DNA from 3 places in the Rhodobacter sp. 4.3.4 genome. Region 2 is predicted to be linked to each of the others. Evidence: riboswitches for the same ligand, from Rfam matches in the RefSeq annotation. Region 2 holds a riboswitch; each other region holds the start of a gene.
What was found. Region 2 has a riboswitch for cobalamin ahead of AC4PTB_RS10535 (TonB-dependent receptor plug domain-containing protein). Riboswitches for the same ligand answer to the same signal wherever they lie in the genome.
Positions count from the first base shown of each region.

Region 1: it holds a riboswitch for cobalamin, as region 2 does, so the genes downstream of both, AC4PTB_RS07580 (energy-coupling factor ABC transporter permease) here and AC4PTB_RS10535 (TonB-dependent receptor plug domain-containing protein) in region 2, are expected to answer to the same signal.
Region 3: it holds a riboswitch for cobalamin, as region 2 does, so the genes downstream of both, AC4PTB_RS12705 (cysteine-rich small domain-containing protein) here and AC4PTB_RS10535 (TonB-dependent receptor plug domain-containing protein) in region 2, are expected to answer to the same signal.

Region 1 is NZ_CM178967.1:1,561,893-1,572,208, forward strand. It holds gene cobM (precorrin-4 C(11)-methyltransferase) at 1-46, shown strand, start outside; gene cobA (uroporphyrinogen-III C-methyltransferase) at 43-768, shown strand; gene cobF (precorrin-6A synthase (deacetylating)) at 770-1,537, shown strand; cobalamin riboswitch at 1,571-1,793, shown strand; gene AC4PTB_RS07580 (energy-coupling factor ABC transporter permease) at 1,860-2,528, shown strand; gene AC4PTB_RS07585 (energy-coupling factor ABC transporter substrate-binding protein) at 2,528-2,839, shown strand; gene cbiQ (cobalt ECF transporter T component CbiQ) at 2,836-3,570, shown strand; gene AC4PTB_RS07595 (energy-coupling factor ABC transporter ATP-binding protein) at 3,567-4,409, shown strand; gene tcuA (FAD-dependent tricarballylate dehydrogenase TcuA) at 4,450-6,921, shown strand; gene AC4PTB_RS07605 (cobyrinic acid a,c-diamide synthase CobB) at 6,918-8,225, shown strand; gene AC4PTB_RS07610 (urate hydroxylase PuuD) at 8,243-9,481, opposite strand; gene AC4PTB_RS07615 (ureidoglycolate lyase) at 9,613-10,098, shown strand; gene feoB (ferrous iron transporter B) at 10,103-10,316, opposite strand, start outside.
Region 2 is NZ_CM178967.1:2,169,160-2,179,475, reverse strand. It holds gene cobN (cobaltochelatase subunit CobN) at 1-328, opposite strand, end outside; gene AC4PTB_RS10555 (magnesium chelatase ATPase subunit I) at 373-1,404, opposite strand; gene AC4PTB_RS10550 (VWA domain-containing protein) at 1,401-3,458, opposite strand; gene AC4PTB_RS10545 (radical SAM protein) at 3,451-4,428, opposite strand; gene AC4PTB_RS10540 (adenosylcobinamide amidohydrolase) at 4,460-5,641, opposite strand; cobalamin riboswitch at 5,916-6,109, shown strand; gene AC4PTB_RS10535 (TonB-dependent receptor plug domain-containing protein) at 6,315-8,129, shown strand; gene AC4PTB_RS10530 (DUF7676 family protein) at 8,131-8,697, shown strand; gene AC4PTB_RS10525 (ABC transporter substrate-binding protein) at 8,694-9,572, shown strand; gene AC4PTB_RS10520 (FecCD family ABC transporter permease) at 9,569-10,316, shown strand, end outside.
Region 3 is NZ_CM178967.1:2,590,155-2,600,470, forward strand. It holds gene AC4PTB_RS12690 (glycosyl hydrolase family 28-related protein) at 1-214, opposite strand, end outside; gene AC4PTB_RS12695 (lysine--tRNA ligase) at 452-2,056, opposite strand; gene AC4PTB_RS12700 (tellurite resistance TerB family protein) at 2,160-2,582, shown strand; cobalamin riboswitch at 2,650-2,836, shown strand; gene AC4PTB_RS12705 (cysteine-rich small domain-containing protein) at 2,921-3,265, shown strand; gene dacB (D-alanyl-D-alanine carboxypeptidase/D-alanyl-D-alanine endopeptidase) at 3,256-4,704, opposite strand; gene AC4PTB_RS12715 (nicotinate-nucleotide adenylyltransferase) at 4,695-5,324, opposite strand; gene AC4PTB_RS12720 (diguanylate cyclase domain-containing protein) at 5,402-6,463, opposite strand; gene AC4PTB_RS12725 (heme NO-binding domain-containing protein) at 6,460-7,050, opposite strand; gene AC4PTB_RS12730 (DUF4153 domain-containing protein) at 7,113-8,867, opposite strand; gene AC4PTB_RS12735 (HAD family hydrolase) at 8,924-9,619, opposite strand; gene AC4PTB_RS12740 (DUF3572 family protein) at 9,628-9,894, opposite strand; gene AC4PTB_RS12745 (diguanylate cyclase) at 9,999-10,316, shown strand, end outside.

The DNA of each region.
Region 1 (10,316 bases), 610 kb from region 2:
CCGCCCCTTGGGCACCCATCCGCGCTTCCCGGAGGGCACAGAATGAGCGGCTTTGTCTCCTTCGTTTCCTCGGGGCCCGGCGATCCCGAGCTGTTGACGCTGAAAGCCGCCGACCGGCTGGCCAAAGCCGATGTGGTGCTGTTTGACGATCTTTCCGCCGGGCCGATCCTTGGTCATGCGCGCCCGGGGGCCGAACTCATCGCGGTCGGCAAGCGGGCCGGGCGGCCCTCGCCGAAGCAGGATCATGTGAACCGGCTGCTCGTCGATCACGCGCTGACCGGTCTGCGGGTGGTGCGGCTGAAGTCGGGGGATTCGGGGCTCTTCGGGCGGCTCGAGGAGGAGCTGGACGCGCTGACCGGCGCGGGCATCCCCTATGAGATCATCCCCGGCGTGCCCTCGGCCTGCGCTGCCGCCGCCGCGGCCGGGCTGCCGCTGACCCGCCGTCTGACCGCGCGGCGGGTGCAATTCGTCACCGGCGCCGATGTGACGGGCGATCTGCCCGAGGGGCTGAACTGGGCGGCTTTGGCCGACAAGGGCGCGACGACCGTGGTTTTCATGGGCAAGCGCACCTTCCCGAAGCTGGCTGCCGATCTGATCGCGCATGGGCTGGCCCCCGACACGCCCGCGCTGCTGGCGGAAGCCGTGGGCCATCCCGAGCAAAGCGTGACCCGTTCGACCGTCGCGGAGCTGGCGGCACGCCTTGCCGCCGAACGCTCCGACAAGCCCGCGCTCATTCTTTATGGTCCGCTTTACGCGCCGGAGGCCTGAGATGATCGAGCTTTCCCTGATCGGCATTGGCACCGGCAATCCGCGCCACATCACCGGGCAGGCGGTCGATGCGATGAATGCCGCCGATCTGATCCTGATCCCGCTCAAGGGCGCGGACAAATCCGATCTGGCCGGGCTGCGCCGTCAGATCTGCGCCGCGCATCTGACCAACCCGGCAACGAAAGTGGTCGAGTTCGCGCTGCCCGTGCGCGATGCGTCGAACCCTTCCTATCGCAAGGGCGTGGACGACTGGCACGATGCCATCGCCGAGGCCTGGCTGGCGGAGATCTCCGCGCATGTTCCGGGGCTTGGCGGTCGGGTGGCGCTGCTGGTCTGGGGCGATCCCTCGCTTTACGACAGCACCTTGCGCATCGCGGAACGCCTCAAATCCCGCCTTGATCTGACCACAAGGGTCATCCCCGGCATCACCGCGATCCAGGCGCTGTGTGCCGCCCATGCGATCCCCCTGAACGAGATCGGCGCCCCGGTGATGATCACGACGGGGCGGCAATTGCGTGACCACGGCTGGCCCGCGGGCACCGATACGGTCGTTGCGATGCTCGATGGCGAGTGTTCCTTCCAGAGCCTGCCGCCCGACGGGCTGACGATCTTCTGGGGCGCCTGTGTGGCCATGCCCGAGGAGGTGCTGATTTCAGGGCCGCTGGCCGAGGTCACGGCGCAGATCCTGCAGGCCCGGGCCGATCTGCGCGCCCGCCATGGCTGGGTGATGGATATCTACCTGCTGCGTCGCAATGCGCCCAAGGCGTGACGCTTCCCGGCCTTGACCTCGCCCCGTCGCGGGGCTACTCCAACGGGCGATGGTTCCCAACTGGACGGGATTAATAGGGAACACGGTGAGGATTACCCATCAGGGGCCTAATCCGTGGCTGCCCCCGCAACTGTGAGCGGCGAGACGACGGTCGAATGCCACTGGCCCCCCCGATCCACCGGGGAGACTGGCCGGGAAGGTGACCCGAGTTGATCGAACCGCAAGTCAGGAGACCTGCCATCGCTCTGGCGTCGCAAGCCTTCCCGGGGCGGGGTGTCTCCGGTCAATCCGAAAGCGGCGCGTTCGATGTGGAGTTGTTCGCATGCATATCATGGAGGGCTATCTGCCCGTCACCCATGCCATTGGCTGGTCCCTTGCCGCCGCCCCCTTCGTCGTCGCGGGCGCGGTGAAGATCCGCAAGATCGTCGCCGAGCGTCCTGAGGCCCGGATGACCCTTGCCGCCGCGGGGGCCTTTGCCTTCGTGCTCTCGGCGCTGAAAATCCCCTCCGTCACCGGCTCGTGTTCGCACCCGACCGGCACCGGGCTGGGCGCGGTTGTCTTCGGCCCCTCGGTCATGGCGGTGCTTGGGGTGATCGTGCTGCTGTTTCAGGCGCTTCTGCTTGCCCATGGCGGTCTGACGACGCTGGGCGCCAACGCCTTTTCCATGGCAATCGTCGGGCCCTGGGTGGCCTTTGGCGTCTATAAACTGGCGGGCAAGGCCGGGGCCTCGATGGCGGTGGCGGTGTTTCTGGCCGCGTTCCTGGGCGATCTGGCGACCTATGTGACCACCTCGCTGCAGCTGGCGCTGGCTTACCCCGATCCGGCCTCTGGCTTCATGGGCGCGGCGGTGAAATTCGGCTCGGTCTTCGCGCTGACGCAGATCCCGCTGGCGATTGCCGAGGGCTTCCTGACCGTGATCGTCGTCGATGCCCTGGCGGGCAAGGTCGATGACAAGGACAAATTGCGCATTCTGGCCGGGGAGGCACGCTGATGAGCAGCAAACGGACTTTGTGGCTGCTGGCCGGAACCGTGGCGCTGGTGGTGGTGCCGCTTCTGATGGGCGGCGAATTCGGCGGCGCCGACGGGCAGGCGGCCGAGCTGATCGAGGCGACCGTGCCGGGCTTTGCCCCCTGGGCCGATCCGCTTTGGGAGCCGCCGAGCGGCGAGGTTGAAAGCCTGTTCTTCGCGCTGCAGGCGGCGCTTGGCGCCTTTGTCGTGGGGCTGGTGATCGGGCGCCGTCAGGGCGCCACCAAGGCCCGCGAGGAAAACGCCCCCGCCGCCCGGTCCGTCCCCGCAGAATGAGCCTCGCCTCGATCGATCGGGTCGCCGCGCAAGGCCGCTGGCGCAACCGCCCGCTGGCCGAGAAAAGCCTGATCGGTCTTGGGTTTCTGGCTTTGGCCGTGACCGTGCCGCCCTTTCCCGGGGCGGTTCTGGTCACGGGCGCGATCCTGGCCTTCACCTTTCTGGGCGCCCGGGTGCCTTTGCGCTTCTGGGCCTCGGTCGCAGTGCTGCCGCTGGGGTTTCTGACCACCGGGGCGGCGGTGCTTCTGCTCCAGATCGGACCGGAGGGCATCGCGCTTGCCCCGGACGGCCCGGCCAAGGCCGCCGCCCTGGTGATGCGCGCCACGGCCGCGACCTGCTGCCTTCTTTTCCTGGCCACCACCACGCCCGCCGCCGATCTGCTCTCCGGTCTGCGTCGCTGGCGCGTGCCGGCAGAACTCATCGAGATCGCGCTTTTGACCTATCGCTTTGTTTTCATTCTGGCCGAGGAAGCCGCGGCGATGACCACCGCGCAGCGCGCCCGCCTCGGCCATGCCACCCGGCGGCGCTGGCTGCGGTCGAGTGCGCAGGTGATCGCGGCGCTTTTGCCGCGCGCGCTGGCCCGCGCCCGGCGTCTGGAAACCGGGCTTGGCGCGCGCAACTGGCAGGGCGAGATGCGCGTCCTCTCCACCCGGCCCGCGGCCTCGCCCCTTGTGCTCGGCCTGATCCTGACCCTGCAAGCCGCGATCCTTGCGGCCGGAGTGTTGCTGTGACCCCGATCCTGGCCGCCGAGGCCCTGACCTACGTTTTCCCGGGCGGCGTGAAAGCGCTTGATGATCTGTCGCTTGCCGTGCCGCAGGGCGAAAGCCTGGCCATCCTTGGCCCGAATGGCGCCGGGAAATCGACGCTGCTTTTGCATCTGAACGGCACGTTGCGCCCGCAATCGGGCCGGGTTCTGCTGGGCGGCACCGCCACCGGCCATTCGCGCAAGGATCTGACCGACTGGCGCCGCCGCGTCGGTCTGGTGCTGCAGGATGCCGATGACCAGCTGTTTGCCGCGACGGTTTTCGAGGATGTCTCTTTCGGGCCGCTGAACATGGGTCTGTCCGAAGCCGAGGCCCGCGCCCGGGTTGAAGAAGCGCTTGCGGCGCTGTCGATTTCCGATCTGCGCGACCGGCCGACCCACATGCTTTCGGGCGGGCAGAAGCGGCGGGTGGCGATTGCGGGCGCGGTGGCGATGCGCCCCGAGGTGCTGTTGCTCGATGAACCCACCGCCGGGCTTGATCTGGCGGGGACCGAGCAGCTTCTGACCCTGCTGCGCGGGCTGCGCGCCGCGGGCATGACGCTGGTCTTTTCCACCCATGATGTCGAACTGGCCGCCGCTTTGGCCGACCGGGTGGCGCTCTTCCGCGCCGGTCGCGTTCTGGCCGAGGGGGCGGCCGAGGCCGTGCTTTCCGACCGCGCGACGCTGGCACAGGTGGGGCTGCGTCCGCCTCTGGTGATCGACCTTGCGCTGATGGCGCGCGATCACGGCCTTCTCGCCCCCGAGGCGGCGCTGCCGAAGACGCGCGACGATCTTGCGGCGCAGATGGCGGGCTGGACCCGGCGTTAGCCCGGTTTTCCTGGCCCGCGCCTTGCGTTACCCTGCTGTCATGGATCAGACGCCCGCCCCCCAGCCCCCCTTGCCCGCCTCGGTCGGTGTCCTTGTCATCGGTGCGGGGCTGGCCGGGCTTTGCGCCGCGATCGAGGCGGCGCGGGCGGGCGCTTCGGTGCTGGTTCTGGATGCCGCGCCGCCCGAAAGGCTGGGCGGCAATGCAAGGCACGGGCGCAACATCCGCATCGCCTCGGACACCGAGACGCCGTTTCAGCGCGACAGCTACCCGGCCGAGGAGTTCGAGCGCGATCTGCTGCGTGTCGGCGCGGGTGATCCCGCTTTGGCCAAGGTGCTGGCCGAAGGCTCGCGCGATCTGGCGGACTGGCTTTTGGCGCAGGGCGTGCGGCTGGAACCCTGGGCCGAGGGCAATCTGCCCTATTCTCGCCGCACGGTGTTTTTGCGCGGCGGCGGGCAGGCCTTGACGAATGCGCTTCTGGCCCGGGCGCGGCGCCTGGGCGTCGAGATCCGCGCCGGGATCGCGCTGGATCAGCTGCCGCCCGAGGCCCTCGATCCGGCGCATGACGGCCCGCTGAGTGTCGCGATCGGCCCGCATCGGATCACCGCGCAGGCGCTGGTTCTGGCCTCGGGCGGCATCGGGGCGAACCGCGCCTGGCTGGCGCAGACGCATGGCGCCCGCGCCGATCACATCGCCAACCGCGGCACGCCCGAACAGCTGGGCGGCCCGCTGTTGCAGGCGCTTGCGCAAGGCGCCTCAGTGGCGGGATTGCCCGGCGATGGCCATGTCGTCGCCGTCGATCCGCGCGCGCCCTTCCACGATGCGGGCATCGTCAGCCGGGTGGACGGGATGCAGCACGGGATCGTCGTCGGCGCCGATGGCCGCCGCTTCGCCGATGAAGGCGCGGTCAGAGGCCCCGAGCGGCATTCGGTCTGGGCGCGCAAGCTGCTTGCCCGTCCCGATCCGCGCGCCTGGATCATTCTGGGCGCCGAGGCGGCGGGCAAGCTGCCGCCGATGGCCTATCCGCCGCTTTGCGCCGAAACCCCCGAGGCTTTGGCGGCGCTGTGCGGCATCGACCCTTCGGGGCTGGCGCAGACGCTGAACCGCCCGCTCGATCCGCCGCGCACGGGCGAGATGGCGCCGCTGGTCGCGCCCTTCCACGCGCTGCCGATGATCCCCGGCATCGGCTTCACCCGCTACGGGCTGGTGGTGGACGCCACCGCCCGGGTGCGCCTGGCCACCGCCGTCGCGCCGCGACTTTTCGCAGCCGGAACAAATATTTGCGGGGCGATCCTGGGGCAGGGTTATCTGTCGGGCGCGGGGCTGACCATCGCCGCCGTCTTCGGCCGCATCGCCGGGCGCGCGGCGGCCAAGCTTGCGCCAAAGGTCCGTTCGCGGCCGCAGCCGCGCCCGCCAATCTCCGTCCCGCCCGCGCCCGGGACCGACCCCTTTGCCGAGGCGAAACGGGCGCTCAACCTGTGCAACAGTTGCGGCTTTTGCACCGGGCTTTGCGCCGTCTTTCCCGCCGCGCAGGGCCGCCCCGATCTGACCCGGGGCGATCTGCGCCATCTGGCGCATCTGTGCCACGATTGCCGGTCCTGCCTGCATGATTGCCAATATGCCGCCCCGCATGCCTTTGCGGTCAACCTGCCCGCGACGCTCTCTGCCCTGCGCCGTGCCGACTACCGCGAGCCGTTGGGCCTTGCGAAAGCCGTCTTTGCGCTTGGCTGCGTTCTGCCGCCGCTTTTGCTGCTGATCCTGCAACCGCTCGAGCGGGTCTTTTCCAGCCACACCGGCCCCGGCGCCTTTTACGCGCTGATCCCGCATCCGGTGATGGCGGGGGCGACGGCGGCGGTGATGGGATTTGCCGCGCTTGTGCTGCTGTTGCGGCTGGCGCTGTTCTGGCGGGCCGGGCGCGGGCCGGTGCCGGTTGACGGGCGTGCCTTGCGCGAGGGGCTGATCGCGGCGCTGAGCCTGCGCAACCTTGGCGATTGCGAAGATCGCCACGGCCCCGCCGGGCGGCTGCGCCGGGTTGCGCATCATCTGCTGGCGGGCGGCTTCGGGCTGACCTTTCTGGCCACGCTCGCCGGGTTCGTGCTGCACAAGCTGGGCCAGCCTGCGCCCTATCCCTGGCTCAGCGCGCCGGTGATCTTCGGAACATCTGGCGGCGTTGCGATGCTGGCGGGGCTGGCGCTGATGTGGCTGCGCCCCGATCCGCTGAAGACCCCCGCGATGGCGCGGTCCGACCGCTTCCTTCGCCTGCAACTGGCGACGCTTGCGGGGACGGGGCTGGCGCTTCTGGCGCTGCGCGACAGCCCGGCGATGGGGCTGTTGCTGGCGCTGCATCTGGGCACGGTGGCGGGGGCGGCGCTGTGCCTGCCCTTTGGCAAGCTCTCGCATGGCGGCTGGCGGCTGATCTCGCTGATCCGGGCCGCCGCCGAGGCGCGGGCGCGGCTTGACAAGGCCCGCCCCCGCGCCGCATCAGGGCGCGTCGGCACGGGAGGGGAAAGATGAGCGAGGGACCGAAAGGGCTTGCGATTGCCGCCCCCGCCTCGGGGTCTGGCAAGACAACGCTGACGCTGGGGCTTTTGCGGGCGCTGACCCGGCGGGGGCTGCGTGTGCAGCCGTTCAAGAACGGTCCCGACTATATCGACCCCGCCTTTCACGCCGCCGCCGCCGGGCGGCCGAGTTTCAATCTGGATGGCTGGGCGATGGACCGGGCCTTGCTGGACACGCTGGCGGGGCAGGCGGCGGGGGCCGATCTGGTGATTTTCGAAGGCGCGATGGGGCTTTATGACGGCCCGCCCGATCCGGGCCGGTGCGGGCGCGGCGCCAGTGCCGAAATCGCGCGGATGTTTGGCTGGCCCGTCGTTCTGGTGCTCGACGTCAAGGGGCAGGGGCAGTCGGCGGCGGCCACCGCGCTTGGCTTTGCCCGCCACCCCGAGGCGCCGCCCCTGGCGGGGGTGATCCTGAACCATGTCGCCAGCCCGCGGCACGAGGCGATGATCCGCGCCGAGATGGACCGGCTCGGCCTGCCGGTTCTGGGCGCGCTGCCGCGCCGGTCGGATCTGACCCTGCCCGAGCGGCATCTGGGTCTGGTACAGGCCGAGGAACAGGCGGGGCTTGACGCGACGCTTGACGCGCTGGCCGAGTTTGTCGCCGCCCATGTGGATCTGGACGCGCTTTTGTCGGCGGCGGGCGCGGGTCCCGCGCCCGGGGCCGGGGCCTGGCCGGTGCCGCCCGCGGGGCGGATCGCGCTGGCCCGCGACGCCGCCTTTTCCTTTGTCTATCCGCATATGCTCGAGGCCTGGCGGCGGGCGGGGGTGACGGTGCTGCCGTTCTCGCCCCTGGCCGATCAGGCGCCCGATGCCTCGGCCGATCTGGTCTGGCTGCCGGGCGGCTATCCCGAATTGCACGCCGGTCGGATTGCCGCGGCCACGCGGTTCAAGGCGGGCTTGCGCGCCTTCGCCGAGACGAAACCGGTGCATGGCGAATGCGGCGGCTACATGGTTCTGGGGGCGTCGCTGGTCGATGCCGAGGGCAGGGCGCATGCGATGGCGGGGCTTCTGGGGCTGGTCACCAGCTATGAAAAGCGGCGCTTGCATCTGGGCTACCGGTCGGCGGATCTGCTGGCGCCTGTGCCGGGATATGACGCGGGATCAAGGCTTTACGGGCACGAGTTCCATTATTCGACGATCCTTGATCAACCCGATGCGCCCTTGGCGAAGGTCTGCGATGCGGCGGGCGCTCCGGTGCCCGAGACCGGATCGACGCGGGGCCATGTGACGGGCAGCTTCTTTCATCTGATCGCGGCGTAGCCGCGTCCGAGCGGTGGTCAGTTCCGCGCCAGCTCGGCTTCCGCCCCGGCGCGATACCAGGCGCGGATCGCGGCGCGGTCCTCGGGCGTCATGACATTCGCTGCGCCGGGCGGCATCGCCGTCGTCAGCCCGGCGAAGATGAAGACGGGTTCCGCCGCCCGCGCCACCGCCTCGGGCGTGTCGAGAAGCAGACCTTTCGGCGCGGCCAGCATCCCCTCGTAGGCCGGTTCGCGCGTGTGGCACATGGCGCAGTTCGCGGTGACAAGGCTTGCGACCTCATCAAACCCCGGGGCTTGGGCAAACTGCAAAGCCGTGCCGGAAAGCGCCGCCTCTGCCTCGGGGGTGTCCTTCGGGCCAAGGGTCGACAGCCAGACGCAGAGGCCAAAAAGCAGCAAAGTCGCCGGGATCGTCCAATACGGCGCTGGCTTGCGCGCGTGGCGGCTGTTGAACCAATGCCGGATCGTCACCCCCATCAGGAAGACCAGCGCCGCGATGACCCAGGCCCAGCTCGTCGCAAAAGCAAGCGGCGCGTGGTTCGACAGCATGAAGAACACCACCGGCAGCGTCAGGTAATTGTTGTGCATCGAGCGCAGCTTGGCGATTTTCCCGTATTTCGGATCGGGGGCGCGGCCCGCCATCAACTCGGCCACCACGATCTTCTGGTTCGGAATGATGATCAAAAACACATTCGCCGTCATGATCGTGGCGGTATAGGCGCCCAGATGCAGAAAGGCGGCGCGGTCGGTGAATATCTGCCCATAGCCCCAGGCCATGCCGGTCAGCGCCACGAGCAGAGCCGCCATGAAAGCCACCGGGTAATTGCCCAAGGGCGATTTGCAGGCGGCATCATAGATCAGCCAGCCCAAGCCCAGCGAGGCCGCCGAAAGCGCCATGCCCTGCCAGGGCGCCCAGGCGATCTTGGCCGGATCGATCAGGAACAGATCCGCCCGGTGCCAATAGACGAGCATCAGCAGCGCCGCGCCAGAAAGCCATGTGGCATAGCTTTCCCATTTGAACCAGGTCAGATGCTCGGGCATCCGCGCGGGCGCGACCAGATATTTGCGGATGTGATAAAAGCCGCCGCCATGCACCTGCCATTCCTCGCCCGCGGCGCCCTTGGGCAGATCGGGGGCAGAGCGCAGCCCGAGATCAAGCGCGATGAAATAGAAGGACGAACCGATCCAGGCGATGGCGGTGACGACATGCAGCCAGCGCATCGCGAATGTGGCCCAGTCCCAGATCAGTGCGGCATCCATGCATATCTCCTTTCGCTCAGGCTAGCGGGGCGCGGGCGGCGTCTCCAGCGCAAAAGCGACGGGGCGGCGTCGCCCCTTGCACTTGCCCGATTTTGCGCCTTTCCTGCGCGGGGATGGCTGCGGAGGAAGCGATGGACCGGCTGAAGATCGAGCCCCTGACGGCCGAGGCCTTCGCGCCTTTCGGCGATCTGATCGACGTGCTGGGGCCGCCCGACCGGCTGATCAATGCCGGGCTTTGCGGGCGCCATCACGATCTGGCGCGGCTTGATTTCGATGCCGAGGGCCGGGCGGGGATTTCGCTCTTCGCGGCGCAGGCGCGGGCGCTGCCCCTTGTTCTGGATCTGCTCGAGCGTCATCCGCTGGGCTCGCAGGCCTTTCTGCCGCTGGATGGTGTGCCGTTTCTGGTCTGCGTGGCCGAGGATGCGGGCGGCGTGCCGGTGCGGTTGCGCGCCTTTCTGACCGTGCCGGGGCAGGGGGTGAATATCCTGCGCAACTGCTGGCATGGGGTGCTGGCGCCGATCGGCGCCCCCGGGCGTTATGCCGTGGTGGACCGGATCGGGCCGGGGGCGAATTTGCAGGAATATCCCCTGCCGGTGCCGGTCCTGGTCGAGGGCTAGCGCCTCAGCCCCAGCCGAGCGCCACCGCCAGATGATAGGTGACGAAACACGCCACCCAGGCCAGGGCGAACATGTAGGCAACCGTCACCCACATCCATTTGCCCGATCCCGTCTCGCGCCGGATCACCGCCAAGGTCGAGATACATTGCGGCGCGAAGATGAACCAGACAAGGAAGGAAAGCGCCGTGGCAAGGCTCCATTGCGCCGAAAGAAGCGTG
Region 2 (10,316 bases):
CAAGCCTGCGCGCCATGTCGACCTCGTCGGGCGACATCGCGCCCGCCTGCACATGGATCAGCCGCCCCGCCGCCGCCGCCGCCAGCCGGTCGGCACCGGGGATCGACTCGGGGCCGCCATGCGGCAGCAGGATCAGCGCATCCGCGCCCCGCACCAGATCCGCGATCGCGGCGATCCGCTTCTCGTCGAAAAGATCGCTCGAGGCGCGGGCGATCACCTTGATCTGCGCCGCCTCCGCAGGCGCAAGGTCCGCGACCGCGCGGGCGAGGATCGGCAAGGAACCGGAGGTGGCATCGATGATCACGATGGTGCGGGGGGAAGCAGGCACGGGATTTCCCTTCGATGGCGGGCAGGATCGGCTGGAACGGCGGCTCAGGACGACAGATCGGCGGTCGGTCGGCCCATGATCTCTTCGAACGGACGGCGCCGCATGCGATGCGCCAGCGCAAGCTTTGCCGCGTCGTCAAGATCGGCCGGCGTCACCGCGTCGCGCCCGGCCCATGCCGCCAGCGCCTTCGCCGCCTTGAGCATCACGATATCGCTGCGATGGCCATCGACGCCCATTTTCAGCGACCGCTCGGCGATCTCGAACAACAGCGCCTCCGAAACCGTCACCTGCGGACAGCGGGCAATGGCCACCGCGATCGCCGCCCGCAAGGCCTCGGTCTCTTCGCCCCAGCGCGCCACGAAGGCGGCCGGGTCCTGTTCGAAGGCGGCCCGGCGCTTGACCACTTCGACGCGCTGCCCGGGGTTTTTCAGCCCCTCGACCTGAACGCACAGGCCGAAACGGTCCAGAAGCTGGGGCCGCAATTCGCCCTCTTCGGGGTTCATCGTGCCGACAAGGGTGAACCGGGCCGGATGCGAGAAGCTGATCCCCTCGCGTTCGATCGTGTTGACGCCCATCGCCGCGGAATCGAGCAGCACGTCAACGACGTGATCGTCAAGCAGGTTGACCTCGTCGACGTAAAGGATGCCGCGATGCGCGGAGGCCAGAAGACCGGGTTCGATGACCTTGCGGCCTTCGCGGATCGCCAGTTCCAGATCGAGCGTGCCGACCACCCGATCCTCGGTGGCCGAGATCGGCAGTTCGACCACGCGCACCTTGCGCTGCCGCACCGGCAGCGTCTCGCCCGCCTCGAACCGGGCGCGGACATCGGGGGCCATCGCCTTCGGATCGGCCGGATCGCTCTGGAACGGGTCGTCGGCCACCACGTCGATCTCTGGCAGCAGCTCGGCCAGCGCCCGCACCGCCGTCGATTTCGCCGTGCCCTTTTCGCCGCGCACTAGCACCCCGGACAGCGCGGGGTTGATAACGTTCAGGATCAGGCTCGTTTTCAACGTCTCCTGCCCGACGATCGCGACGAAGGGGTAGATCGGCGCCGCCGCCGTGGTCGTGTTTGTCATTCCCGGAACTCCCTGGCGAGACCGACCAGATCCTCGGCCCGCAATTCATCAGTCTTGAAGTAAAGGCCCCCCAGCGCCCGGGCCAGCTTGCGCGCCAGCTCCAGCCGGACGACGCCCTGCGGCTCGGTATCGACGACGATGAACCGGGCCGCGGGATAGCGCTCGCGCAGCCCCGCCGCGGCCTGCAGCGCCTCTTCATGCGGGGGGGCGGTGCCAAGCCCGGCATTGGCGCGGCCGTCGGTCATCACGATGACCAGCGGAAGCACGGTCGGATCCCTGCGCTGAACCTGACGCAGCACATTGGCCGCTTCGCCAAGCCCCTGGGTCAGCGGCGTGCGGCCGCCCACCTCGAGCTCGGCCAGCAGCCGTGCCGCGCGATCGACCGAGCCGGTCGGCGGCAGCACCACTTCGGCGCTGCGGTGCCGAAACACCACCATCGCCACCTTGTCGCGCTTTTGATAGGCGTCGAGCAGCAGGCTCATGATCGCCGCCTTGGTCTCGACCATCCGCCGATGCGCCCCCATCGAGCCGGAGCCGTCCACGACGAACAGAAGGAAGCTGCCGACGCGCCGTTCGCGGACCTTTTCGCGGATGTCGGCGGGCGCGATGTGCAGCGCAAGGCCGGTTTCGGCCCTCGCCTTGCGCAGGCTCTGATAGGGGGCGGCGGCGCGGATCGTGGCATCAAGCGCCAGATCGTTGCGACCGCGGCGCAGCGTGCTGCTGACATAGCGCCCCTGTTTGGTGGCCGACCGCGACCGGCTGCGCCGACCCGAGCCCGCCCGCAAGGCGTCATCGCTGCCCTGGGGCTCAAGCTTGCGCACCGCATAGCTCGCCCCGATCTCCTGAAGCTGGCCGGGCGGCGCCTCTCCCTCCGGGTCTTCGCTCTCTTGCGACGGCTCGGCCGAGGGGGGCGGCGCGGGGCGATCCGCACCGCCGTCGCCGCCCTGATCGGGGGGCGGGGCGCCCGCATCGGTCGGCGGGCCATCGGCCTCGTCCCCGGACCCCGCCTCCGAACTGCCGTCCGAGGGCGCGTTTTGGTCGTTTTCCCCCGAAGGGCCGCGGGTTTCTTCCTCGGGGCTGTCCTCGGATTGCGGCGGCGGCGCTGCAGGAGGGGGGGGCGGTGGCGGAATGTCGGGCGTGCCCGCGCGCATCCGGTGCAACAGAACCATCGGCGCCACGGCCAGAATGTCATCGGCGCTGACTTCGTTTCGGCCCGCCCAGGCGGCATGGGCGCGGGCGGCGCGTTCCATGACGATATCGGCGCGATGCCCCGCGACGTGATTGCGCTGGCAGATTTCGGTGACGAAGCGGGCCAGATGCGACGGAAATCCCAGATCGCGCAGCCGCAGCCGGGCCTCGGCGATGCGCTGTGCAAGCGCGGCCTCGGCGCCCTGATAGCGCGCGATGAAGGCCGCCGGATCGGTGTCGAAGGCCTCTCGGCGCAGCATCAGATCGACGCGGGCGCGCGGATCGCTTTCCCCCTCGACCGCGACGGCCAGCCCGAACCGGTCCAGCAATTGCGGCCGCAACTCGCCCTCTTCGGGGTTCATCGTGCCGATCAGCACGAAGCGGCTGGCATGGCGCAGGCTCTGGCCCTCGCGCTCGACGATGTTTTCGCCGGTCTCGGCGGCGCCGAGGATGCTGTCGACAAGATGATCGTCAAGCAGATTGACCTCGTCGATGTAAAGCACGCCCTGATGCGCGCGGGCCAGAAGGCCGGGCTGGAACGCCACGCGGCCTTCGCGGATCGCCGCCTCGAAGTCGATCGTGCCCACGACCATGTCCTCGGTCGCCCCCAGCGGGAAATCGACAAAGGGCGGCGGCCCGCCCCCGGGCAACGGCGGCAGCAAGGCATGCAGCCCGCGCGCGGCGGTCGATTTCGCGGTGCCCTTCTGGCCGCGGATCAGCACGCCGCCAATCGCCGGGTTCACCGCGTTCAAAAGCAGCGCAAGCTTCATCTCTTCCTGCGCCAGAATGGCCGGGAACGGGAAATCCCGCCGCAACCGGGCGGTGGCGCGGCCTTGCCCGCCGATTTCGGGGCAAACGTCAGCCATGGCGGGCGCTTTCCGCGGCTTGGCGGTCCGTGCCCCGCCGCAAGACGCAATCCAGCCCGGCGGCGCGCGGCGACAGCAGCGCCCGCGCCGGGCAGCGCCCGCGGCATCCGGCCAGCGTGCATCCCGCGCAGCTGTCATCCGGCACCCGCAGCCCCCGCGCCAAAGCGGCGAAATCGGGACGCCCGGCAGAGCCGCAAGCGTAGTCTGGATCGCCCGCGACGCTGGCGCAGGGATAAAGCGCCCCCGAGGGCACCAGCACCACGGCCGCACCGCGTTCGGCCGGGCAATAGGCCCCGGTCCTGTCCCCGCCGCATCCCACCATGCTGTCTTCGCGCAGCTTGATCGGCTGCGCCCGCCGCGCATTGATCCAGCCAAGGGCCTCGCGCAGGGCCGCATGCGCCTTGGCCACCTCGGCTGCCCGGGGCAGATCGTCGAGGCCACCGCGCCCGACCGGCCGCAGGATATCAAGGCCGATGCTGCGCACCCCCGAAAACCCGGCCAGCAGCATCGCCAGCCGCGGCAGGGAGGCGACCGAGTCGCGGGTCAGCACCGTGGTGATGCCAAAGCCGATCCCGGCTGCGTCCAGGTGTCGCAGGCCCGCCAGAACCTCGGCCGTCCGTCCCCGAAGCGCGTCGTTGATCTCGGCGGGGCCGTCAAGACTGACCCCGACCCCCAGCCGGTTGTCCCGGACCAGCGCCAGAAACCGCGCATCGATGGCGATCCCGTTGGTCTGCACGAGGATCCGGCCAAAGCCCGCGCGGCGGGCAAGGGCCACGATCTCGTCCAGCAGATCGGGCACCAGCGTCGGTTCGCCCCCGGCGATCTGCAGCACCGCGCCGGGGCGGATCGGCAGGGTTGCAAGCGCCTGCGCAAAGACCGCGGGATCGAGGTCCTCCCGCGCTGCATCGCCGCCGCGCATGTAGCAGTACCGGCAGCGCAACTGGCACCCGGTGGTTGGCCAAAGCACCATGAGATCAATGGGATGAACGGCACCGATCATCTCAGTCGGCCGCCTCGATCACCCGTTTCAACCGCTCTGTCGTGCGCAGCCATTTGTCGGCAAAGCCAAGCGCAAGCGCGGCCGCCACGACCCCGACAAGGCCGCCGGGCGTCGGGTCCTGCGGCTGTCCGGCAAGCGCCGTGCGATAGCTGGCAAACAGATCGGATCGGCCCGAGACCGCCATCGCGATCAGCGCGCCGTGCTGGGTTGCCATCTCCTGCCAGCAACTCGCGGGCAGGACCCCCCAGCTGGTCTGGTCATGCACATGCGCCAGGCCGATGACCGCCGCCACGGTCGGCGGATCACGGTCCAGAACGCCAAAAACCGGGCGCATCAGCCCCGCCAAAGGATCGGAAAGCCGCGCGGCCACCGCTTCCCGCAGGCTTTCCGGCGTCACCCCGAATCGGGCGAGCTGCACCGCACAGGAACCCTGCCGGACCGGCGTCAGCCCGTTCTGGCGCCGCAGCGTTTCCGCAATCGCCCCATGCACCGTGCGTCCGATCAGCTCGCCCAGCGTGGTGTGGTGACCGGCGCCGACCAGCGGCCGGCAGCCTTGCGTCGGCGCGGCGACGGCGATCTGGTCGGTTCCCGTTCCGGTTGCAATCTTCTGCGACTGCCGCGAGGGCACCGAAAGCTCCTGCAGCACCGCCGCCTTGGCCTCGGTCGCGGTCATCACCGCCCGCACCAGCGCGCCTTCGGTCATCGGCACGTTGACCGCGATCATCACATTTATCGTGCCATGCGGCTCGGCGGCACCGGCGGGTTCATAGCGGCCGTCGAATTCGTAAAGCCCGGCCGGATCGCCTGCGCGCGCTGCGTTTCCCTCGACCCCGCCGGTCGCCAGCGCCACGACGCACAGATCGCGAAAGCGTTCTTCGACGATCGCCAGATTGTTCATGTTCGCCGCCGTGCCAAGGCCCGCCGCGGCAGCCCCGGCAAGGCCGTGCTCGGCCAGCAGCATGGCATCGTAAAGCGTGGGGTTGCGATAGGCGGCATGCACATCGGCGGAATGGGCGCCAGAGGGTTCGCACCCCTGATGGTTGTAGACGGCATCGAGATGTTCGACCAGCCCGCCATGCGCCGAAGAGGTCGAAATGACCCGAAAAGTCTCGCGAAAACGAAGACTTACGAACTTGTCGTCGCGATGAAGCTCGACCTTGTCGAAGAACGTTCTGATCAGCATGGCCGGCTCCATTTTCGGGCGAATCAATCGAACGTTGCATTTCGTTGCACAGGTCCCGCGAGAAAGGCAACCCGGTCAAAACCGCCGGAAAAACGCCCTGCGACACTCTGTCCTGCTCATCTGCGATCCCGCCGGAAGCCGCTTCGGCGGCGCCATCCTGTCCTGCAAATGCGGCTCGGGAAGGCCATTTTCCGGGCGTATCGGCGCGGTGCGGGATCTGCATGCCCGCCGGATCGTCGCGTCAAAATGCCCCTTGTCGAGACGACGGCTGTGTGAAATGCCAACCCGTGACGGTGCCCCGCAAGGGGTGAAAAGGGAATGCGGTGCGGCCTTTGGCCAATTCCGCAGCTGTACCCGCAACTGTAACCGGCGAGCGGTTTGCCAAAACCACTCCGGAGAAATCCGGGGGAAGGGGCACCACCGCACAGACCCGGAAGCCAGGAGACCTGCCGTCAACGTCGCCCAACCCGCGGCCGGGATCAGCCAAGGGAGCGGTTTTCCGCTGCGGTGACTCGTTTGAGTGGATCGAGGGCGGCAGAACCATGCGTTCGTGGCTGAAAGAACAGACATATCTCCGGGCAGCATCAGACTGCCGCGGCGCCCTCGTATCCGGTTTCCACCTCCGATACGTTCAGGGCCCAACCCAATGCACCTACGCCTTTCCCCGCTTGCCTTGCTTTTGCTGGGCGCCACCGCGCTGACTGCCCCCGCCCTCGCGCAGGAGGCGGCGACCGAACTGGGGACCATCGTCATCACCGCCTCGCGGACCGAACTGCCCGCACGCGCCATCGGCAGCGCGGTCACCGTGGTCGATCACGACAAGATCGTGCGCGAACAGAACCGCCGGGTGACCGATGCGCTGCGCGGCATTCCCGGGGTGCAGGTCTCGCAAGAGCGGCCCGGGGTCTGGACCTCGGTCAGCATCCGCGGTTCGGACAACGATCAGGTTCTGGTCCTGGTTGACGGTGTCCGCGTCGGAGACCCGTCGGCAAGTTCGACCGCGTTCCAGTTCGACCATCTGAGCGCCGCCGACATCGAGCGGATCGAGGTTCTGCGCGGCAACCAGTCGTCGCTTTACGGCTCGGATGCGATCGGTGGCGTGATCAACATCATCACCCGTCGCGCCGAGACCGACGGCTGGAAGCTGAGCACCGATACCGCGCTTGGTCCCGATGGCTGGAAGAACGGCAGTGCCACGCTGATGTGGAAGAAAGGCGCCTTTGACGCGCGGGTGACGACCTTCACCACGCATTACGACGGACCGCCGATCCATTCCGATGCGACGCGCGACAACCCCTATCGCGGCAACGGGCTGAGCACGGTGCTGGGCTGGCAGGTCTCGTCCCAGACCCGGCTCGAGTTTTCGGGGATGAACAGTGACACCTGGTCGCTTTACGACACCCGCGGCAACAAGAACGACACGGTGGACAAGGACGAATGGCGTCTCGGGTTCAAGCTGACGCATGAAGCGGCCGACGGGCGGCTGCGGCATACGCTGCATGGCGGGCGCTATGCGGCGGTGCGGACCTATCACACCAGCTATTCGCGCGAACCTTCGGGCGATATCTATGACGGGCGGATGACCAGCTACGGCTATGACGTGACCTGGAAGCCCAGCGACACATGGTCTTTTGTCGGCGGGGTGGCGCGCGAAAAGGATGAAACCGTCCAGACCACCAATTTCAGCGGCGATTTCATCGCGTCGAACGGCACCAACGCGATCTTTGGCGAGGCGGCCTTTTCGCCCACCGCTGTCGACACCTTCACCCTGGCGCTGCGGCGCGATGACAACGACCGCTTCGGCACCTTCGACACCGGACGCCTGACCGGCTCGCATCTGCTGCAGTTCGGGACGACCGATGTCAAGCTGCGCGCCAGCCTGGGGACGGGCGCCAAGGCCCCGAGCCTGTATCAGCTCTTCGACCCGACCTATGGCAATGTCAACCTGACGGCCCAGGAAAGCCGCGGCTTCGACCTTGGCACCGATGTCTATCTGCCCTGGGGCGAGATCAACGCGACGCTGTTCCGCAACCATGTCGAGAACAAGATCGCATGGGCCTCGGGTCCGGGTTTCTACAACGAGGGCGAGACGCTGGAACGCGGGCTGGAACTGGGCATGACGGCCGATCTGGCGGCAAGCTGGAAGGTCTCGGGCAGCCATACCTATGTGCAGTCGGAAGATGCGCTGACCGGGGCCTGGCGCGGGCAACCCCGGAACACGGGCAGCCTCAGCCTGACCTATGATCCCGAGCCGTGGTCGCTGACCGCGCGTCTGCGCTATGCCAGCAAGAACCGCGGCGCCTATTCGGGGCCGGTGCCGGGCTATGGCGTGGTGGATCTGTTCGGCAGTTACCACCTGAACGAGCGGGCCGATCTTTATGCCCGGATCGAGAATGTCTTCGACCGCGATTACGAGACCTACAAGGGCTACAACACCCCCGAACGCAGCCTTTATGCGGGCGTCCGCATCGCTTTTGACGGGCAGTGAGATGCTCGCGCAGGAGCGGATACGGAATGCAGAGGGGCTGGCCACCGAGGATCGGTGGCCGGCGCCGCGCGATCAGGACTGGCTGGAAAGGTTCCTGACCGACATCTTCGAGAGCCATTGGCAGGGGCTGTGCTTCGGCCCGATTATCGAAGGCGCGGCCTATGAGCTGCATCCGCCCGGCAAGCCCGAGAAGATCACGGTGCGCGACGGCTATCTGACCGTCTTTTACGGGCGGCTCGGGCATTTTCACCTGTGCATCGGCCGCAATGAAGGCGCGGTGAAGCAGGGCGGCGAGGCTCTGGTCGCCCGCCGCCGTCCCGGCAAGGCCGAGTTCTTCCGCAGTCTCGATCCCGAAGGCCACCCGCGCAGCTGGGGCTTCCGGATGGAAAACGGCGCGGGCGAACCGGCCTTGCATCTGTTCTTTCCGAACCCGTTCATCACCCCCGATGACCGTCTGGCCGAGATCCCCGACTGGACGCGGCTGGCCACCTGGGATCATGTCCGCAGTACCTATATCGGTCTGGCCGACGGGGCGCCCGACCGGCTTGGCAAGGGCTATCGGTCATGAGGCCCGCGATCGCCCTTGCCGCGGCGGGGCTGTGCCTTGCCTGTGCCGCGGCGGCCTTCGGCGCCGACGAGACGCGGCCGCGCATCGCCTCGACCTCGCTCTGCGGCGATCTTTGGGCGCTGTCGCTGGCCGACCGCGACCAGATCCTCAGCCTGTCGGACCTGGCCACGGGGCCCTATTCCGCACTGGCTGAAGAGGCGCAGGGCCTGCCGCAGAACCGGGGCAGCATCGAGGAACTGTTGATCTCCGGCGCCGATCTGGTGGTGACCGGGCATGGCACGCCGACCCAGACGCGGCGTGTGCTCGGTCGCTTCGGTCTGGCCGAACTGCCGCTCGAAATGGCCACCGATCTGCCGGGGCTGGCCGCCAAGGCGCCCGGGATCGGCGCGGCCTTCGGCCATCGTGACCGCGGCGAGGATCTGGCCGCCGCGACGACCGCGCGGTTTGCGGCGCTTGCGCCTCCTCCGGGCACGCCCCGGCCGCGGGTGGTCTATTATCGGGCCGATGGCGGCGGCGCGGGCGCGGGCACGATCGTCGACGCCGTGCTGTCGGCGGCGGGATACGAGAACCTGCAGGCGCGCATCGGTCCGCCCGGCTGGGGCGGCATTCCGCTGGAACAGGTGATCATGACCCCGCCTGAAGGCTATGTCGTCACCTATTACGACGATGACCGGCCCTCGGCCCGCGCCGTGCTTGGCCGCAACCCGGTGCTTGCCCGGGCCAGCGCACAAGGCAAGGTTCTGGCCGTCCCGGGCAAATACTGGCCCTGCGATCACCCGGTGGTGGTCAAGGCCATCGAGACCCTCGCCGCCGCGCGATCCGGATTTGCCCAGCCCGAATTTGCCCGGCCCGAACTTGCCAAGGAGACCCGATGATCCCGACCCCGCCCCATCGCGATCTTGCCGTGCCCCTGTCTGTGGCGCTGACGGCGCTCTGTCTGGCGCTGTTCGTGCTGTCACTGACGCTGGGCTATGTCGACATTTCCCCAAGTCAGGCCATCGCCGGACTGTTCGGCTATTCCGATCCGAAGATCGCCAGCATCGTGCAGGACCTGCGCCTGCCGCGCGCGGCTCTGGCGCTTTTGCTGGGCGGATCGCTCGGACTGGCCGGGGCGGCGCTGCAGGGGCTGTTCCTCAATCCGCTGGCCGAACCGGGGGTGACCGGGGTCAGTTCCGCCGCCGCCTTGGGGGCTGTCATCACCATCTTCAGCGGCTGGGCGGCGGTTCTGCCCTGGGCGCTTCCGGCGGGGGGGCTGGGCGGGGCCATGGCCGCGACGCTGATCTTGTGGTTTCTGGCCGCGCGCGGCACCGGCCGGCTCACGCTGCTGCTGGTCGGCGTGGCGATCGGCGGGCTGTCGATTTCGCTGATTTCGCTCACCATGAACCTGTCCACCAACCCCTGGGCGATCAGCGAGATCGCGTTCTGGCTGATGGGATCGCTGAAGGATCGCACGCTGGCCGATCTTGGCCTCGCCGCGCCTTTTATTGCCCTGGGGACGCTGCTTCTGGCCTCGTCCGGCCGCGGGCTCGAGGCGCTGACGCTGGGCGAAGAGGCCGCGCGCTCGCTCGGCGTGTCGCTGAACCGGGTGCGCGCACAGATCGTGATCGGCGTCAGCCTCT
Region 3 (10,316 bases), 420 kb from region 2:
GCGTCTGCCCCATCCAGCGCAGCTTCTGCGTGCTTTGGGTCTTCACCAGCTCCAGACAGGAGCCGAAATCGGCATCCGCCGGCACCAGCACCGCATTCGCAGCCCCGGCATAGCTGGCCGAGCCCGCCGTGCCATTCTCGCTCGACCATTGGCCCAGCCCCAGTTCGAACGCAGGGGGGGTCAGGTTCACCCCGTCAGTGATCGCGATATTCATCCCAGACTCCTTCATGTTCAGCCCCCCGCGCCACGGCAGGCGCCCACCGGCCGCGGCGCGAACACGCCGCGCGACCGCCCATGGCGCTGCGCAGGATCGGGGATTTCACCGGGAGATCGCACCCGGTCCAAGCAGAACTAGCCGCGAAGATTGAAGAAGACCTGACGACAGCGCGCGCTGCCCGGGCCCCGGACAACGCGCGCAAAGGTATTTCTTATCAGTGATTTAAGACCGTAATCAGGGCTTGATCAGCCCGCCCGCCAGCGCGGTCTCCATCAGCGCGATGGTTTCGCGCACGCCATAAAGCGCGATGAAGCCGCCAAAGCGCGGCCCTTGGCTTTGGCCCAGCAGCACTTCGTAAAGCGCGGTGAACCAGTCCCGCAGCGGCTCGAACCCATGCGCGGTGCCGACGGCGAACACGATCGTTTGCAGCCCCTCGGACGGGTCTTCGAACTGCTCGTGCAGATCGGTCGCAGGCAGCGCCTTCAGCCGCGCCAACAGATCCTCCATCGCCGCGCGTTCCTTGTCCGTGGGCAGCCGGAAGGTCCGGGTCGGCGCGACGAAATCATGGAAATAGCGCACCGCAAAGCCCGCCGCCGCGTCCAGATCGGGATGGGTCTCGGGCGTGGCTTCCGGCGCATAGCGCTTGATGAAGCCCCAAAGCCCGGCCTTGTCGCTTGCCCCCGCCACCGAGGCGAGGTTGAGCAGCATCGCAAACGGCACCACCAGGTTCGACTCGGGCGGCTGGCCGCCGTGGATGTGCCAGACCGGGTTGTCGATCTGCTTCTCGACCGGCTGGGTCGGATAGGCGCGCAGCTGCTGGTGGTATTCATCCACCGCTTTCGGGATCACATCCCACCACAGCCGCTTCGCCGTCTTCGGCTTTTGATACATGAAATAGGACAGGCTTTCGGTCGCCGCATAGCTCAGCCATTCGTCGATCGTCAGCCCGTTGCCCTTCGATTTCGAGATCTTCTGCCCCTGATCGTCCAGGAACAGCTCATAGGTGAAATGCTCGGGCTTGCGGCCGCCCAGCACCTCGCAAATGCCGTCATAAATCGGCGTGTTGGTCGAGTGGTCCTTGCCATACATCTCGAAATCGACATCCAGCGCCGCCCAGCGCATGCCGAAATCGGGCTTCCACTGCAGCTTCACCTTGCCGCCCGTCACCGGCAGCGTCCATTCGCGCCCGTCCTCGTCGTCAAAGGTGATCAGCCCGTTTTTCGCATCGACATGCTTCATCGGCACATACAGCACGCGCCCGGTTTCCGGGTGGATCGGCAGGAAGCAGGAATAGGTCTGCTGGCGCTCTTCGCGGAGGGATTTCAGCATGATCGCCATGATCGCCTCATAGCGTTCGGCGCAAAGCATCAGCATCTCGTCGAACTTGCCGGACTTGTAATAATCCGTCGCGCTGGCGAATTCATAGTCGAACCCGAAGGTGTCCAGAAACCGGCGCAGCATGGCGTTGTTGTGATTGCCGAAACTGTCGAACTCGCCGAACGGATCGGGCACGGCGGTCAGCGGCTTCTGGATATTCGCGTAAAGCAGCTCCTGCTGCGGCACGTTTTCGGGCACCTTGCGCATGCCGTCCATATCGTCGGAAAAGCACAAAAGCCGCGTCGGAATGTCCGAGATGATCTCGAAGGCGCGGCGGATCATCGTCGTGCGCGCCACCTCGCCGAAGGTGCCGATATGCGGCAGACCCGAGGGGCCATAGCCGGTCTCGAACAGCACATGGCCCTTTTTCGGCGGCGCCTTTTCGTAGCGTTTGAGCACCCGGCGCGCTTCCTCGAAAGGCCAGGCTTTGGAGTTCATCGCAGCGTCGCGCAGGGTGGTCATGGCAAATCCTCATCCGGGCGCCCCATGCGCCTCGCGCCTGACCTATTGAACGAGGCCTGAAACGTCAATAATTCTTGCGGCAGAGCCAGAAAAGGAAACCCCCGTGACCGACACCCTTCCCTCGCTTTCGCCGCAGGATGCGCTCGTTGCCGTGATGGTGGCCGTTTCGGCCTCCGACGCCACGATCCGCACCGCCGAGCTGGTCGCCATTGAGCGGATGGTGAACCACATGCCGATCTTCGCCACCTATGACATCGACCGCATCCGCATCGTGGCGCAGACCGTCTATGCGCTTTTCGAGGAGGAGGAGGGGCTTGCCGCCCTGTTCGGTCTCGTGCGCGAGGCGCTGCCCGAAAAGCTCTTCGAGACCGCCTATGCGCTGGCCTGCGACGTGGCGGCGGCCGATGGCGTGCTGCACCAGCCCGAATTGCGCATGCTCGAGGAAATCCGCGACGAGCTGGCGATCGACCGGCTGCATGCGGTGGCGATCGAATGGGGCGCGCGGGTGCGTCACGTCAAGCTCTGACAGCCGCCCGATGCGGACAAGACCCGCATCCAGCCGCAAAGCCGATTGACACCGCCCCCGCCCGCCCCCATCTTCAGCGGGCCTTGGTCCTGCGGCACGCTGCCGCAGGGTAATAGGGAAGCCGGTGCAACTCCGGCGCTGCCCCCGCAACTGTAAGCGGCGAGCCTTCTGCAACACCCACTGGCCCCGGCCGGGAAGGGGCAGCAGGCGCCCGAGCCGCAAGCCAGGAGACCTGCCAGGCCAAAGACCATCCCGGGCGGCGGGCCCGGAGGCATGGAGCCCGCCTGCGCGGGCCGCGCCTGTCCGCCCTCGGCCCGACACAACGGAGCGGCCAGGCCATGGAACCGAAAGACACGACGACGAACACCGCCTTCAAGGGCTACACGAACACCAGCTGCCCGTTCCTGCCCTGCCATCCGGGGGTGAAACGCGCCTTCAACTGCCTGTTTTGCTACTGCCCGCTGATCGCCTATGAATGCCCCGGCCCCTATCAGACCTACACCGACCGCAACGGGTTGACGCGCAAGGATTGTTCCGCCTGCACCCTGCCCCATGACGGGCACGAGCAATCCTGGAACTTCATCCAGAAATGGCTGGAATACCCGCAGCCCTGGTCGGGCAAGCCGCAGACCGAACCGCCCACCGCCCGCCCGCGTCCGCCGGGATCGACCGATCAGCCGTAAAGCGTCGCCCAGCGGGTGATCAGCTGGCTTTGCAGCAGTTTCGAGCGCCCGACCCAGCCGCGCGAGCCCTCCGCCTGCTCGGCGTCGCGCGATTTCGCCCGCCGCGCCAGATCGCCGGTGAAGATCGCGAAGGTCAGCTCGGTGCCGTCGGGCGCCGTGATATAGCCCGTCAGCGTCGAGACGAAATTCAGCGTCCCGGTCTTCGCATCGACGCGGATCTGCGCGCCCTTGACCTTGCCGCCCGCCTCGTCGCGCAGGTTGAAGGGCTTCATCAGGCCCCGCAGCCCGACCTTCGGCCCCAAAAGCGTCACCGCCTTGACCATCTCGATCGGCGCGATCCGGTCATCGCCGCCCAGCCCCGAATGATCGACAAACCGCGCCCGCGTGCCGCCCAGCCGCCCGCTCAGCCAGTCGCTCATCGCCGCCCCCGAGGCGCCGCGCGCCGCATTCGCCCCCCGCGCCGCCGTCGCCGTCATCCCCACCGCCTCGGCGGTGATGTTGGTCGAATATTTCATCATCGAGCGCAGGATCTTCGGCAGCACCTCCGAGGGCTGGCTCACCAGCACCTGCGCCCCCGCGGGCAGCGCCCGCACCGGCTCGGGGGCGGGCAGATCGATGCCGCGCGCCCGCGCCAGCGTCTGGAACACATCGCCCGCATAGGCCTCGGGCAGCCGCACCGGCAACCAGCGGCTGCCGTCCTTGCCCAGCGCGCTTGCCGCCACCGTCCAATGCTCGCGCCCGCCCGCCTGCCGATACTCGAACAGCGGCGCCTGCCGCGATACCGCCGCCACCTCGGCGGTATAGACCTTGGGCACATGGCGCTCGGACCGCGCATCCATCGCCAGCGCATAGCCGCCCTTGGCCCGCTTCCACTCGAAATGGACGCGGTTGTAATTCAGGATCAGCCCGGAAATCGCCGGGTTGTAGCCCACATGCACCGGCTGATCGGCCGCGATCGCCTCGGCATAGGGCAGCGCGCCGCCCCAGACCAGAAACCGCCCGCGCACGCCGGTCACGCCCCGTTGCGCCAGCGCCGCCGCCAGATCGGCCAGCCCGTCGGTGCTCAGCGTCGGATCGCCGCCCCCCGCCAGGATAAGATCGCCCTCGACCCGCCCGCCCGCAACCGGCCCCGTCGCCAGCACCCGGGTCTGAAACCGGAACTGCGGCCCCAGCGTTTCCAGCGCATAAAGCGTGGTGATCGCTTTCGCGGTCGAGGCGGGCGCCATCGGTTTCGTGCCGCCGCGCGCCTCCAGCACCAGCCCGCTGCGCGCATCGGCCACCACATAGCCGACATCGCCGCCCAGCCGCGCTGCCGCGATCAGCTCCTCGCCCGACAGCAGCCGCAGCGCCGCCCCCTCGGCCCGCAAGACCGCAGGCATGGCCAGACCAGCCCCCGCCCCCAGCATCCCGCCCAGGATCTTCCGCCGCGTCACGTCCATGCCCGTCTCCCTTCCGCTGCGCCGCGCCAATCGCCCCCGGCCCGGATCGCGGAGGAGGACAGGTCCGACATCGGCATCTGCACGAAACACCAGGCGGGCAAGTCCGCGCAAGCCAGATGCCGCGCCTGCGCCGCCCCAAGCCGGGCGCGCGCGAAGATCCGGGCCGCAAGCGCCTGCCGCGCCACCATCCGATGCCCCGGCCGCGCCAGCACCCCCACCGGCACCGCCGCCAGAATCGACCGCCAGTCCTCCCAGCGGTGGAACTGCGCCAGATTGTCCGCGCCCATCAGCCAGACGAATCGCACGCCCGGATAAAGCGCCTTCAGCCGCGCCAGCGTCTGCGCCGTGTAGCGCGTGCCCAGGCCCGCCTCGAGCCCGGTGATCACCACTTTCGGATCGGGCATCACCCGGCGCGCCCGGGCGATGCGCTGCGCCATCGGCGCCGGACCGCGGCTTTTCAGCGGATTGCCCGGGCTGACCAGCCACCAGACCTGATCCAGTCCGAAGCGGCGCAGCGCCTCGCGGGTGATATGGGCATGCCCGGCATGGGCCGGGTCGAAAGACCCGCCCAGAAGGCCGATGCTCTGGCCGCGCGTGGCGATCGGAAACCCCTGTTTCATGCCCCTGCCCTACCCGATCGCTCCGGGCTGCGCCACCGGCTTGTGACAGCGCCGCAACAGCCGTTCGGGCTGGCGGTTCAGGTCTGCGACCGCGACCCGAAACGCAAAGGCGCAATCGTCCAGCGCCCGCGCCCGGCGCGTTTCGATTGATACATCGCCGCATCGGCCTCAGCCATCAGCTCCTCGGCCAGGGCCGGACGGCATTCCAGCGCAATCGCCACCCCGACCGAGGCCGAAATCCGGCAATCCACCCCGTCCAGCCGGATCGGCTCCTCGATCCGGCCGATCAACCGCTCGGCCATGGCTTCGATCATCGCCCGCTCGACCGGGCCGCGCAGCAGGATGATGAATTCGTCCCCGCCCAGCCGCGCCACAAGATCGCCGCGCCGCACCTCGTCGCGCAGCACCTGCGCCGCCCGCACCAGCACCGCATCGCCCGCCGCATGGCCCAAAGTGTCGTTGACCTGCTTGAAGAAATCCAGATCGATATGCAAAAGCGCAAAGTTCCGCCGCCCGCGCGTCGCCGATTTGACCGCATGGCCCAGCGCCGCATCGAAAGCGCGCCGGTTCGCCAGCCCGGTCAGCGGGTCCAGCTGCGCCTCGGTCTCGGCCTCGGCCTTGGCCAGCCGCAGCCGCCCGGTCAGGGCGGTCAGCTCGCCCAGCACCGCCGCCTTCGCCTCGGCCAGAAACAGGAATTCCATCGCCAGATCAGAGGCGGCGAAATCCGCCTCGGTCAGGCCGAAATAACGCACCGCCTCGGAAAGCTGGATGCCGAAGGACAGGTTCACCAGCACATCGGCCTGTTCGCCCGGGCCCAGCGCCACCGCAAGGCCGCGCAGGTTGAACATCGGATAGCGCACCAGCGACATCACCAGCCGCCGCCCGGTCAGCCCGACGCCGCGCCCCTGCTCGACGCCCCGCGCCCGGCGCAGGGTGAAATATCGTGCAAAATCTGTGCCTTCCGCCCGCTCCGGCCCCTGACCAACGATCCGCGACAGCGTCGGCCCCATGGCGCGAATCCGCCCGCGCGCATCCAGCCACAGAAACATCGGCATCAGCCGCGCCAGCATCTCGGTGTTCAGCGTCAGCACCGGCTCCGGCACAGGGATCGGCGCGGCCACAGGCTGGATCCGGGTCATGAGGCCTCTCCCAGCTCGGGGGCGGCCAGATCGAACTGGCGCGCGGCGTGATAGGTGGTGAAATGCAACTCGACCTGCACCCGCTCCGTCCCCTCGCGCGGCTCGAGCAGATCGATCAGCACCAGCGCGCCGTAATCATCGGCCATCGCCCGCATCAGTCCGGCCATCACCGCGCCCCAGCCCGGGAAACGGCCCCGCACCAAAAGCGTGAACCGCCCCGGCGCCTCCGATTGCAGGGTCAGTTCCGGCAATTCCAGATCGGGCAGCGCCATCTGCGCACGGCCCTGCAGATCATCAAGCGAAAACAGGAATTCCAGATAATCCGGGCCACCAAAGCGCAACAGCCGCCGCAGCGGTTCGGTCTGCGCCACTTCCGCACCGATATCTTCCAGCAATTGCTCGCGCGTCTTGCCGGTCAGCCCCTCGGCCACCGCCAAAAGCGCCTCGGTCGTGTCATCGGCATAGGTCAGCATCGCCTCGAACCCCTCGGGGCCAAGACGCAGACGATCGGCCACCTCGCGCCAGATGGCGCTGCCGTGGTGCTTGCACAGGAAAGCCTGGATGGATTTGTTAACGATGCCGAGCATGGACCCTCCTCGCGCGGAGCATAGCGCAACGGCTGTTAACAAACCCCCAATCTGGAAGCGTTTTAAGGCGTCATGCCGATCTGCCAGCGGCCCAGCCGCAGCACCTGCAGCGTCACCGGCGCGGTTTTGACCCCGCCCGCGCGCAGGGTCGCGATCATCTCGGTCACCGTCACGCTTTCCTTGTCGGCCTCCGACAGCGCCTCGGTGTCGCCGAGCAGGATCTGCCCGCCGCGCACCCAGTCGCCGCTGTCCAGACGCCGCAGCACCTGCACGCCATCGGCACGGAAAAACTCGGCCGCATTCAGGAAAACCGCTTCAGGTCCGGGGGTTTGCGGCAACAGATCGGCAAGAACCAGCGCACAGCGGCCGCTGCCGCCGCCCGCCGCGACAGCGCAGCCGCCCAGATCGGGCGAGCGCAGATCCCCCGCCAGCCTCTCGGCCAGCCCCGCGGGCCAGGCCGCGCCTGCAGGCCACAGCGGCACCGCCGCCCGCAGCCGGTCCAGCGCCGGCGCCCCGGTCTCGGCCGCATGGTCGAACTGCCAGCGCCCCTCAGAGGTCTCCAGCAGCTGCAGCCGGTCCGCCAGCGCGGCCTCGTCGCGCGCCCGCAGCCGGTCCAGCCCGCGCTGCCCGGCAAGGCCCCAGTCGTGCCGCATCTCCCACAGCGGCAGCTGCGCCACCGTCATCCGCCCCGCCTCGAACCGCGCCAGCTGCGAGCGCACCGCGATCGCCTCGGGCGAGAGAACCGGGCTCAGCCACAGCACCGCCAGAGCCAGGATCGCCAGCGCCATCGCCACATTCACCCGCCGCAGCCGCGCCCGCCAGCTCCGCCCGAAGCCCAGCGCCGCCAGATAGCCCAGCCCGTAGCCCGCCACCACCAAAGCCAGCGCCGCCGCCGCCACCCGTTCGGGCGTCCAGCCATATTGCCCCACCCGCAAGGCCAGCGCCCAGATCGCCAGCCCCGCCAGCACCGGCACCAAAACCATCAGCCCGCGCGCCGAGAGGGTCAGGATCAGCCCCTGCGCCGCCTCGACATCATCCTCGTCCGCCACGATCGAGATCAGCCCGATCGCCGCGATCGCCGTCGCCAGCAGCGCCGAGGCCGCCGAGATCTCGCCAAAAAGCGCGCCAAGGCCGCGCAGCGGCAGCGCCGCGACAAAGACCACCACGACGCCCAGCACCAGCGGCGTCAACAGCCGCAACAGCCGCAGCAGAAGATAAGGAGAGACGGTGTCCGACAGCTCCGTCACCACCGCAAACGCCAGCCCCAGCACCGCGCCCGAAATCAGCCACAGCCCCAGATCGTCGCGCAGCACATCGCGCAGCACCGTCACGCCCACCAGCTGCAACAGCGCGCTCAGCAGCCACAGCACCAGAAGCGCCGTGGCCACGAACAGCCCCGCCGAGACATAGCGCACGACAATGTTCCAGCTTTCGGTGAACAGCACCCGGTAATCGGTCAGCCCGGCCCGCCCGCCGATCCCCCAGCCCAGGACGAAAGGCACCGGCATCATCGCCAGCACCGCCATCGCCATCCCCAGATGCCCGGTCTCCAGCATCTGCGCCCCGGTCTCGAAGCCAAGCCCCCGCAGCGCGGTCATCCCGCCCGCCACCGCCGCGATCGCCGCGCCCGCAAGCGCCGCCCGCCGCAACCCCAGATCGGCCGCCATCGCCAGCGTCGCGAAAAAGAAGGCCCCGGCCCCGACCAGCGCCGGCACCGCCAGCCGCCAGGTCTCCAGCGCCCCGAAGGCGTCGAAAAGCCCCCAAAAGGCGAAACCACCCAGCATCCCGATCAGGATGAACTGCACCCGACTGCTCATCTGCGCCTCCGTTTTGGTCAGCTTACCCAGCCCCGAGGGGATTGGCGAGCCACCGGTCAAAGTCCCGCCAGCCAGCCCGCCAGACCGTCGATCGTCGGCAGGACCACATCGGCCGCAGGCGCCAGCACCTCGGCCGGGGCCGGGCCGGTCAGCACCGCCACCGCCCGCATCCCCGCCGCCCGCGCCGCCGCCATGTCGTGCAGACTGTCGCCCACCATCACAACTTTTGCGGGAGAAACGCCCAGATGCGCGGCAAAGGCCAGCAGCTGGCCCGGGGCGGGCTTGCCGCCAAAACCGCTGTCATAGCCCGCAATGAAGTCGAAGAACCCGGATATTCCCTCGCGCTGCAGTTGTGCCCGCGCCGAAGATTCGCTGTCGTTCGTCGCCACCCCCAGCCGCAAACCGGCCCCCCGAAGCCCGCCCAGACAGCATTCCAGATCCACCGCGGCCACCTGCGGGGCGCGACATGCCGCCGCATCCAGATCCCGCACCAGCGCCGAAACCGACCGCCCGGGCAGATGCGCCACGATCCGCTCGGCCACCTCCGCCACCGTGCCCGCGATCACCGGGGAATGGCACTCGAACCGCCCCGCCGCCAGATCATAACCAAGCGCCTGCGCCAGCCGCCCGGCCAGCGCCGCATCGCCCGCGGCCAGATCGAAGATCACGCCGCGCGCCCAAGCCCCCCAGGTCGCGTCAAAGTCGAAAAGCGTCCCATCCTTGTCGAAAAGGATCGCAGCGATATCAGACACTTGAAACCTCATGTCCAGTTGCGCCCCGCCGCGCCATCCAGCACGGCGGCGGCCTGCGCCAGCTCTTCGGGCCGCACCGCCAGCGCCGCGGCGCAGGCGCGCACCCAGTCATCCTCGCGCAGAAGATGCGCCAGCACGGCGCGCTGCATCGCCGGTTGCGCCGCCTCGGCCCGCACCTGCGCCGCATCCGCGCCGCTGGCCTCCAGAAACGCCCGCCAGACCGCCTCCTCGCCCGCCATCCAGCCCAGCGTGCGGATCGCAAGAATTTGTGCCAAATCCTGCTGCAATCTGTATCACCCCTAGAATTGAAAGAGTTTGTTAACCTTTGGGTAGCCATGATAGGCTCTGCGGGCGGCAGGTTAAAGGAGCGGAACGGTTCATGGCAGGGAAAATCCTGATCGTGGACGATGTGGCCACGAATCGGATCGTGCTGAAGGTGAAGCTCTCGGGCGCACGGTACGAAACGGTTCAGGCTGGCACGGGACAGGAAGCTCTGCGTCTGGTGACGCTGGAGCTGCCCGATCTTGTCCTGCTCGATGTGCAATTGCCCGACATCAGCGGCATCGAGGTGTGTCAGCGGCTGAAATCGAACCCTTTGACGCAGAACCTGCCGGTGATCATGGTCACCGCCTTCCCCTCGCCGGAAACCCGGCTCGAGGCGCTGCGGGCGGGCGCCGATGATTTCATCGTCAAACCC